DNA from 4 places in the Paenibacillus sp. sgz302164 genome. Region 3 is predicted to be linked to each of the others. Evidence: riboswitches for the same ligand, from Rfam matches in the RefSeq annotation. Region 3 holds a riboswitch; each other region holds the start of a gene.
The links. Region 3 has a riboswitch for cyclic di-GMP ahead of AC0LWT_RS26290 (S-layer homology domain-containing protein). Riboswitches for the same ligand answer to the same signal wherever they lie in the genome.
Positions count from the first base shown of each region.

Region 1 (2,203 bases), on a different contig from region 3:
CAGCAGTGTCTTTCATCGTTTTATCAAATTCGTCTACAGCTTTTTTCAAGTACTCATGAATCGTTGTATAAGCGAATTCGACCGCCAGGTTTTTATTGTTAAGATAGGCCATCATCAAATCCGACGTAGTCGATTGTTCCTCCAAATCGGGGTACTCTTCCTTCAATTGTTCCTGAGAAATTCTCATTTGCTCCTTCACAATCGGTACGACCGCATCGTACAGTTGGCCAAGCAGCTCTTTCAAGCCTTGCTCATCGGCGAGGACGTTCGTCAGGAACAGTTTCAAAAGACCGGCGAGCTCGCTGCCTTTTAACTCCACATGCACTTTTTGCATGTTTAGCGTCTCATTGTTCACTTGCTCCGTAGCGTCGGTTACGGAGATTGTATTCGGGTTCGGCGCATTGTTGAAGAAAAACTTATAAAGGGCAGGCCGCAGCTGCTCTGCGCTATTCGTCAGCTTTTGCCTGATTTCTTGAGATAACGGCGCCACCCTTCCGTCAGCCGCCAATGCCGCCTGGTCAAAGACGATAGGCTTCTTGGCGCCGTCAATATGTACGATCATCTTGGTACCGTCGATGACGAGCTGAAAAGGAATCGTCCCTTTGGCGTAATTCCATTCCCCATCGATCGATGCGTGCTGAGCGTCCTGCATTTTAGCGCTGTTGATCGTCAGCTTTGTATGTTTGAACGTTTCAATCAGCGCCTTTTCTTTGGGATCCATCTGATCGCCGCTGCCTGTAATTAGCTCCAGCGCAATTGAACCTTTGGATACCGAGGACTTAACGGTTCCGGTATTTTGCATAGCCTGCCCGAGATCAAGACCCTGCACGGCCTGACAGCCTGTCAAGGCGATCAACAGCACAACAAGCGCGGCGGAAATCCACCATTGCCGATGTTTCTTTTGCATATGAAATCTTCTCCTTTAATTTAATTAGGTATGAGGCAGAATGTCTGATAAATTATACGCGAAAAAACGCCGAAGGACTCGCCGAGGTTAAGGAGATTTTATGAAATTAGTTATGCAAAATATGCATCAAATTAAAATCGACAAAAGATTCCAAAAAAAGAGGAAATATTTAAATCTAGTCGTATATTATGTTGTAACTAGGTATACAGGCATATTTGTTTATAGTATAAAGGTAGGTATGAACAAATCTTTTTACCTATGATAGCATCAAACGAGTTTTGAGTGCCGCACATAAGCGAAGACCAATTGAAATTGAAAAAGGCAAACCTGATCGAAAGACAGGGACGCAAAGCCACGGGCCTAAACCGTTTCAGACCGAAACGGTACGGCAGCCGGGCCGCCTATTGCAATTGGTCTTTTTTGTGTAAATTGAAAGGGAAATGGAGGATACAAATATGAAATTTGGGTTTCAAGCTGTTGTCAGGGGGCTCTGTCTATGCCTGCTGCTGCAGTTGTTCATTCCTTTTGCAGAATCGTCGTATACATATGCCGATACAGGAGCGTGGAATGTAAAGGTTAATTTCCAGCCTGCAACTTCACCTGTACCTGAAGGATTTTTGCCAGACTCGGGAATGCCGTTCAGCACGCAAAATGGATTCAATTATGGGTGGAATAGTTCTCACACGGATTCTACGGTAAGCGGCAGTACTTATCAAACTACTCCGAATGATACCGCAATTCGCGTTCATAAAGGCGGGGTCTGGGAATTCGAAGTAAACAACGGCATCTATGAAGTTAAGGTAAGTGTCGGCGAGTCCGTGTATTCAAGCAACAATACTGTAGTTGTTGAAGGAGTAAGCTTTTTCGATCGTATCCCTCTTGAGGGAGGGCAGCATGTCATTGCAGCAAAATCTGTTGAAGTTGCGGACGGCAGATTAACGGTCAGTTCCGGCGATGCGGAGGAAGCGGAGACGGCTTTACAGTTCATAGAGCTAACCAAAGTTGGCTCTCCCAGCACTTTGCTCGCCCTTTCTGCTGCCAGCACGCCTGTTATAGGGCCGCCGCCCGAACCGAGAAAAGTGCATGGGGACAAAGTACTGCTTTCGGGCAAGATGAATAACGAGCATAATGCTCCATCTTATCTGCAAGTGGATGGTCTGCAGGAGGAAATAGGAAGGTATATGGATGTAGAAGTGCAGCGAGTGAACCAATTGCTGTCTGATTTTGAACAAAAAGCTGTTGCATACGCGAATTGCGATCCGGTCTCACTGCAGCGCGCAATCGACAATAGTACGC
Region 1 is NZ_JBVYOL010000045.1:33,317-35,519, forward strand. Features, by position in the region: gene AC0LWT_RS37150 (copper amine oxidase N-terminal domain-containing protein) at 1-907, opposite strand, end outside; cyclic di-GMP riboswitch class I at 1,218-1,312, shown strand; gene AC0LWT_RS37155 (fibronectin type III domain-containing protein) at 1,363-2,203, shown strand, end outside.
Region 1: another riboswitch for cyclic di-GMP. It lies ahead of AC0LWT_RS37155 (fibronectin type III domain-containing protein); the one in region 3 lies ahead of AC0LWT_RS26290 (S-layer homology domain-containing protein).

Region 2 (2,203 bases), on a different contig from region 3:
TGGCTCTGATGGGGCTGTTCGACCTGATCGGCACAACGCTTTCGGGATGGTTGTCGGACCGCTTCGACAGCCGCTGGCTCCTCTTTTGGTATTACGGGCTGCGCGGTCTTTCCCTGCTCTTTTTGCCGTATGCGCTTGATTCAAGTCCGATGTCGCTCTTGATTTTCTCGGTCTTTTACGGGCTTGATTGGATTGCGACGGTCCCTCCGACCGTGAAGTTGGCTTCGAAAGAGTTCGGCAAAGAAAAGGCCGGGATGATTTTTGGCTGGGTAGTCGTCGCTCACCAGTTAGGCGCATCGGCAGCGGCATATGGCGCCGGATTGATGCGGGACTGGATGGGGACTTATACCATTGCCTTCATCGGCGCGGGATTCGTCTGCCTGCTTGCCGCAGTTATGGCCGTGCGGATTTCGAGAGCGGGAAGCGCGGTTCGTCAAGCGATGTGATGGATTTTGCCAGGAGAAAGAGGTATAATGCCCAATAGATATGAAATCGCGCTAAACAAAGGCAGGAAACCCGCATGATAAGAAAAATCGTTTCCCTGGCATGCATCGTCCTCGGCATCATCGTTTTTCTTTACCCGACGGTCAGCGATCGCTATGAGAGCTATCAGCAGCAAAAAATTTTGCGGCAATGGCAGGAAAATTTGCGCCATATCGATGAACCGGCCCCCGAGACGGATGCGGCGGCGGTCAGCGCTCCTTCTTCGGCCGGGACATCCGCAGAGATGCCGCCGGTAATCCCTTTGAGCGCGGAGCCGACAGCGATGCCGGCAGCGATGGAGCTGAAAAATATCGAGGGCGTTTTAATCATCGACAAGATTAATTTGAAGCTGCCGATATTAACGGATGCGACGCCGGGCAATCTGAAGCTGTCCCTTGCGAGCATTGCCCATACAGGCAAAGCGGGCGAAGTGGGGAATTATGCCATTGCCGGCCACAGGAACCTTACTTACGGCAAAAATTTCAATAGGCTGGACGAAGTGGACGTAGGAGATTTGGTCGAAGTGGACACAGGCAGCAAACAGTTCGTGTACAAAGTCGAAAGCAAACAGTACGTTCTCCCGGAGGATGTCTGGGTGTTGAACGGGAACGGCAAAGACAGCGAGATTACGCTGATTACATGCCATCCGATGGAAAACCCGACGCACCGCATCGCAGTCAAAGGAAAATTAATAGAAACTAAGACTAGTTAAACGGACAAGTCTATGATATAATCGCTCTATTAAAAAAATAAGATTTCGGTGCTTTCCACCGATAAAGGCAAATCTAGCGAAAGCTAGAGACGCAAAACTAAAGGGCCTTCCTTAGCAAGCGCTAAGTTGGCAGCCAGTTACCGAAAGGAGAGTTTTTTATGTTCAAAAAAACCTTTGTATCCATGATGGTCGTTGCACTTCTTCTGATCCTTGCACCGAAAGGGACTTACGCAGCTTCCGCTCAAGCGGCAGTAGACAAAAGCCTTCTGAACAAAGGAGTCGTTACAGTCAACTACGCGAATGCGAAAAATACGAAAGCCCTCGTCCGGATTTCCAAAGGGAACGTCAAATTTGATTATAACCTGGCTGAAGGCGCCCAGTATCCTCTGCAATTAGGCAACGGCAGTTACACTGTTCTCGTTGCGGAGTCGACAGGCGGCAACAAATATAAAGTAGTCGCGCAAGAAACGGTCGATTTGAAGATGGACGACGAAAATGCAGTGTTTTTGCAATCCATTCCGCTCATCGATTGGAACAAAGATACCAAAGCGGTTGTGAAGGCCAAGGAACTGACGGCCAAAGCCGAGACGGACAAGGACAAAATTGCCGCTATTTATGCCTATATTACGGCAAATATTACATATGATAACGATAAAGCGCAAACCGTCGAGGGCGGTTACATCCCGAATTTGGATGAAATTTATGACGCATCGAAGGGAATTTGCTATGATTATGCATCTACTTTTGCGGCCATGGCAAGAAGCGTAGGCATTCCGACCCGTCTGGTTATGGGTTATTCGGCTGAAGCGCCGGAAACTTATCATGCATGGAATCAAGTTTTCCTGAAAGATACGGGCGAATGGGTTACGATCGATACGACGTACGACTCGGCTCGGGTACAAGGCGGACAAGACACGCCGATGCTGAAAGATGCTGCAAACTATACGATCACCAAAATGTATTAAAAGCGAAGTTCCGCTCCGAGAGCGGGAAATACAATAGATGAAG
Region 2 is NZ_JBVYOL010000002.1:180,706-182,908, forward strand. Features, by position in the region: gene AC0LWT_RS04275 (MFS transporter) at 1-446, shown strand, start outside; gene AC0LWT_RS04280 (class D sortase) at 521-1,195, shown strand; cyclic di-GMP riboswitch class I at 1,252-1,340, shown strand; gene AC0LWT_RS04285 (transglutaminase-like domain-containing protein) at 1,354-2,160, shown strand.
Region 2: another riboswitch for cyclic di-GMP. It lies ahead of AC0LWT_RS04285 (transglutaminase-like domain-containing protein); the one in region 3 lies ahead of AC0LWT_RS26290 (S-layer homology domain-containing protein).

Region 3 (2,203 bases):
CAAACCGGCTTTATATAGCTTTTCAACGGATCGGTCATCCGGCCCCCAACTGCCGAAGCCAATATGCATGGAACATACCGCACCCAGTTCTCTGGCAAGCTGGATTTCCTGAACCGATGTATCCCAGTGACTAAATTCCGGTCCTCTAATGGCTAACCCCATCGTTAATAATTGATCATCGGAGGAAAAATACTGCTGTTTTACGCGGCGCACATCGTCAGTAACCATTTTTTTGCTATCACGGTTCCAATATTCGGTTTCACCGGAAGCTCCGTACGCGAACACGGCACGAATGCCGGAATGCTGCAAGCCGCGAATCAATTCGTCCGCATGATCGGGAGAATAAATCATCGTCCAATCCAAAAGAGTGGTTACGCCGGCATTGAGCGCTTCCAAAGCTCCCAACAGGTTAGCGGCATAACAATCCGCGGGCCGCAGCCTGCTTCCAAACCCGCCATAATAAATGTTTTGCAAATAGGTAGGCAACGACCAGTCGGCGCCTATAGTTCGCACCAAAGATTCCCAAACGTGCCGATGGGTATCCACCAATCCCGGCATGACAATCATATCCGTTGCGTCGACCATTTCACAATCCGATACTTCGAGATCTTCTTGAATCGTTGCAATGACAGAGTCTTCTACTAAAATGTCCGCTTTCTTAAAATCCCCTAAAGATTTGTCCATCGTCAAAACGCAGCCGTTTTTAATTAAGTAACGTCTACTCAACCTTCCCATCTCCTTTGACAAATGAATGGATTTTACAAAAGTGATGATGAAAAACGAATTTACATCTAATGCTTACAAAAAAAATATTACATAATTTAACATATTTGGTCAAGACTTAATTATGACACTTGCTCAAACGTAGCTCTAAGCTATGATGAAGAAAGAAAAAGATCGGCGCGTGTTCAAGTAGGTGCAAGAAATAAATATTTTGTGGAAATATGTTAGATTATGGGTTAATATGGGACTTGTATTAAATCTTATGTACTATTTTTATAGTTTTAAATGCCTATGAACCAACTGAACACGAAAAGGCAAACCTGTTCGAAAGACAGGGACGCAAAGCCACGGGCCTACTTCTACGAGGGATATGTCGTAAGACATTTCTCGGAGAAACGGCAGCCGGGTTGCCGAAATCGGTTGGTTTTTTGATTTGAGAAAAGTAAATTCATTCCTTTGGGGGTATACAAATGAAAGTATATTGGATTGCATCACTGGCAACTGCCGCACTACTTGGAACTTCCATTCACGCTGCCGGGGCCGATTCTACCACTGCTGCGCCGGGAACAAAAGCGATAACTACCGCCGGTACGGCTTCCACAGGCAGCTTCAGCGACACGAAAGGACATTGGGCGGAAACGACCATCGCTGGAGCCATTCAAAAAGGCTATGTCGACGGCTATCAAGACCATTCTTTCAAACCGAACGAAAAAGTGACGCGCGCCGAGTTTATCAAAATGGTCGATACCGCGCTTCATCTTTCGGTTTCCGGCGCCGCCAGTGGCAGTGACTGGTATTTGCCGTACATTAACGCGGCGGTCACCGCGGGGATTCATCAATGGAGCGACTTTACGAGCGGAGACTGGAATACGCCGATGACGCGTCAAGAAATGGCGCGCATAGCGGTTCGGGCGGCTACCGGCGACAAGAACGCGGATGACAAGAAGTGGATGTACCTTGCGACGAAAGCCGGGCTGATCACCGGCCTGGACGATAGCGGCACACTAGATCGATGAGGTTTATTTTGTTTGCTTCGATGATGAGAATTTTGATATATATCGTAATAAGCTCGATAAGTATTAGGAAAATTTCCCACTAGCTGCAGTTAAGTCTTATTTTTTTGAATTACAGGAGTTGATCTAAAAATGGAGGATGCCCTACCACTTCAACCAAACGATATTAACGACGATCTGGCTCTTTCAATTGTAAGGGCCGTCCTAGATGACTTACAGGGTAGATACGGACTTGATCGAATGATTCTAGGTGGTTCTGACCGAGACGATCAAGAGACCCTCATTTCCATGTTTGAGCATTGGAGGAAATTGGTTTCCCAAAAGCTTTATTTATAGGGATTGATCACGGAAGAATTTAAAGCAAAGACCATTTGATTTGTTAAAAATATGCCATTCTATATTCCCGTTAACATAATCAAATTCCCATGAAAATTCGATCATTTTTCTCCATAAACTTCTTTCTACCT
Region 3 is NZ_JBVYOL010000017.1:160,086-162,288, reverse strand. Features, by position in the region: gene AC0LWT_RS26295 (amidohydrolase family protein) at 1-735, opposite strand, end outside; cyclic di-GMP riboswitch class I at 1,027-1,138, shown strand; gene AC0LWT_RS26290 (S-layer homology domain-containing protein) at 1,194-1,739, shown strand.

Region 4 (2,203 bases), on a different contig from region 3:
TGTGTTGGGAGCTAATGTACCCAAATTAAAACTTCCTACATAAAAGCTCGGATGTTTTTGAACAGTACTTCCCGACGGTGCTAAATACAAATCTATACTGCTGGTATAATGTGACGGATCAGTTGAACTGATTTGAAATACCAATTGTGTGCTGGAACTAGAGATTACAGTTATTCCTACGTTACTATCTTTGTAACCAATCTGTTTTCCACTCGGATCACGTGGATCATTACTCTCTACCAACATGAAATTTCTATACCCTTCACCACCGAATCTCATATATGTCATATACTCCAAGGGGGGCAAGTTAGTTCCGGTAATGGTAAACGTGGGGTTAAAATACATGTCACCATAGTTTGCAGTTATTGAGGTTACTTTTATTGTGTTGGGAGATAATGTGCTCAAATTAAAGCTTCCTACATAAAAGCTCGGATGTTTTTGAACAGTACTTCCCGATGGTGCTAAATACAAATCTATACTGCTGGTATAATGTGATGGGTCAGTTGAACTGATTTGAAATACTAATTGTGTGCTGGAACTAGAGATTACAGTTATTCCTACGTTACTATCTTTGTAACCAATCTGTTTTCCACTCGGATCACGTGGATCATTACTCTCTACCAACATGAAATTTCTATACCCTTCACCACCGAATCTCATATATGTCATATACTCCAAGGGGGGCAAGTTAGTTCCGGTAATGGTAAACGTGGGGTTAAAATACATGTCACCATAGTTTGCAGTTATTGAGGTTACTTTTATTGTATTGGGAGCTAATGTACTCAAATTAAAGCTTCCTACATAAAAACTTGGATGTTGTTGAACAGTACTTCCCGATGGTGCTAAATACAAATCTATATTACTGGTATAGTGTGATGGGGTTGTTGCACTGATTTGAAATACCATTTGTGTGCTGGAACTAGAGATAACGTTTATTCCTACATTATTATCCTTGTAACCAATCTGTATTCCACTCGGATTACGTGCATCATTACTCTCTACCAACATGAAATTTCTATATCCATATCCACCGTAACTCATGCTTGTCTTGTATTCCAAGGAAGGCAAATTAGTTCCGGTAACGGTAAATGTAGGGTTGAAATACATATCACCATAATTTGCAGTTATTGAAGTTACTTTTATTGTGTTGGAAGTATCCGCCGCATAAATGGTATTATCAACATCTTTGAACAATATGGAGAATAATATTGTTAATATTAGTAATAATGAAGTAATCTTTTTCAAAAATAACTCACCTCAAGTAATATAAAATAAGAATTCAATAAACGGTTAAGCTAATCAAGTGATATTATCACCAAAAAATTGCAAACAGTCAGCATTCAAAATAATAGCGCTTACATTGTTGAATTTTAACCTAATACCTACGGATTAGCCCCCTTCCTCTCTTATCTTTATGCCGATTTTGAAGTCCGATTGGAACTGATCAGAACCGTAACTATATCGATTATCAACTTAAAAATTTCGTTTCAAAGCCTCCTTTCGGAAATAATTCTTGGTGATCTCTGGTAAAAGAAGGTCGGCATCTCGCATGTCATCTCGCTTTCTGAGCTGCTTTCAACAACAAAAAACCAACCGCTTGTGGTAACCCGGCGGCCGTTTCTCCAGAGATGTCTTGCGACATGCATCCCGGAAAAGTAGGTCCGTGGCTTTGCGTCCTTGTCTTTCGAGCAAGTTTGCCTTTTCATTTTCACTTGGTTCATAGGTAGACGAATCTATAAAAAATAGTACATTCGATCCATAACTCTATCCATAATAACCCATACTCTTGTTGACTATCAATATAAATTTCAATTTTTATCCAAAGTATGCGAAATTTCGCGAAAAATCGCCACTGAAACGATTTCTCCCCACCCCGTTCCTTTCCTCAAGGGTTGCTGAACTGAAGCGGGGCACAAGGTCGCTTGGCAACAAAAAGGCAGGCTCCCGATACGATCCGTCGGCAGCCTGCGACCCGTTCGAACGCGCTAATTGGAACCTTTTTCTCTCACCCGATGCACCTGCAGGTTGCGGTATTCGGCGATGAGCGGGGCCATTTGGCGAAACCCGATCCGTCCTTGGCCGAGGATAGGGCCGTAAGTCGTACCGTCATCCTTCCATTTAAGCACCAAAAGATCGTTGATGGCGAACAGCACCTCCCCGCCATGAACGATCACGCGCATGCGATACGGCCCTCTCGCGTCGA
Region 4 is NZ_JBVYOL010000005.1:179,478-181,680, forward strand. Features, by position in the region: gene AC0LWT_RS10525 (RHS repeat-associated core domain-containing protein) at 1-1,245, opposite strand, end outside; cyclic di-GMP riboswitch class I at 1,599-1,709, opposite strand; gene AC0LWT_RS10530 (YesU family protein) at 1,986-2,203, opposite strand, start outside.
Region 4: another riboswitch for cyclic di-GMP. It lies ahead of AC0LWT_RS10525 (RHS repeat-associated core domain-containing protein); the one in region 3 lies ahead of AC0LWT_RS26290 (S-layer homology domain-containing protein).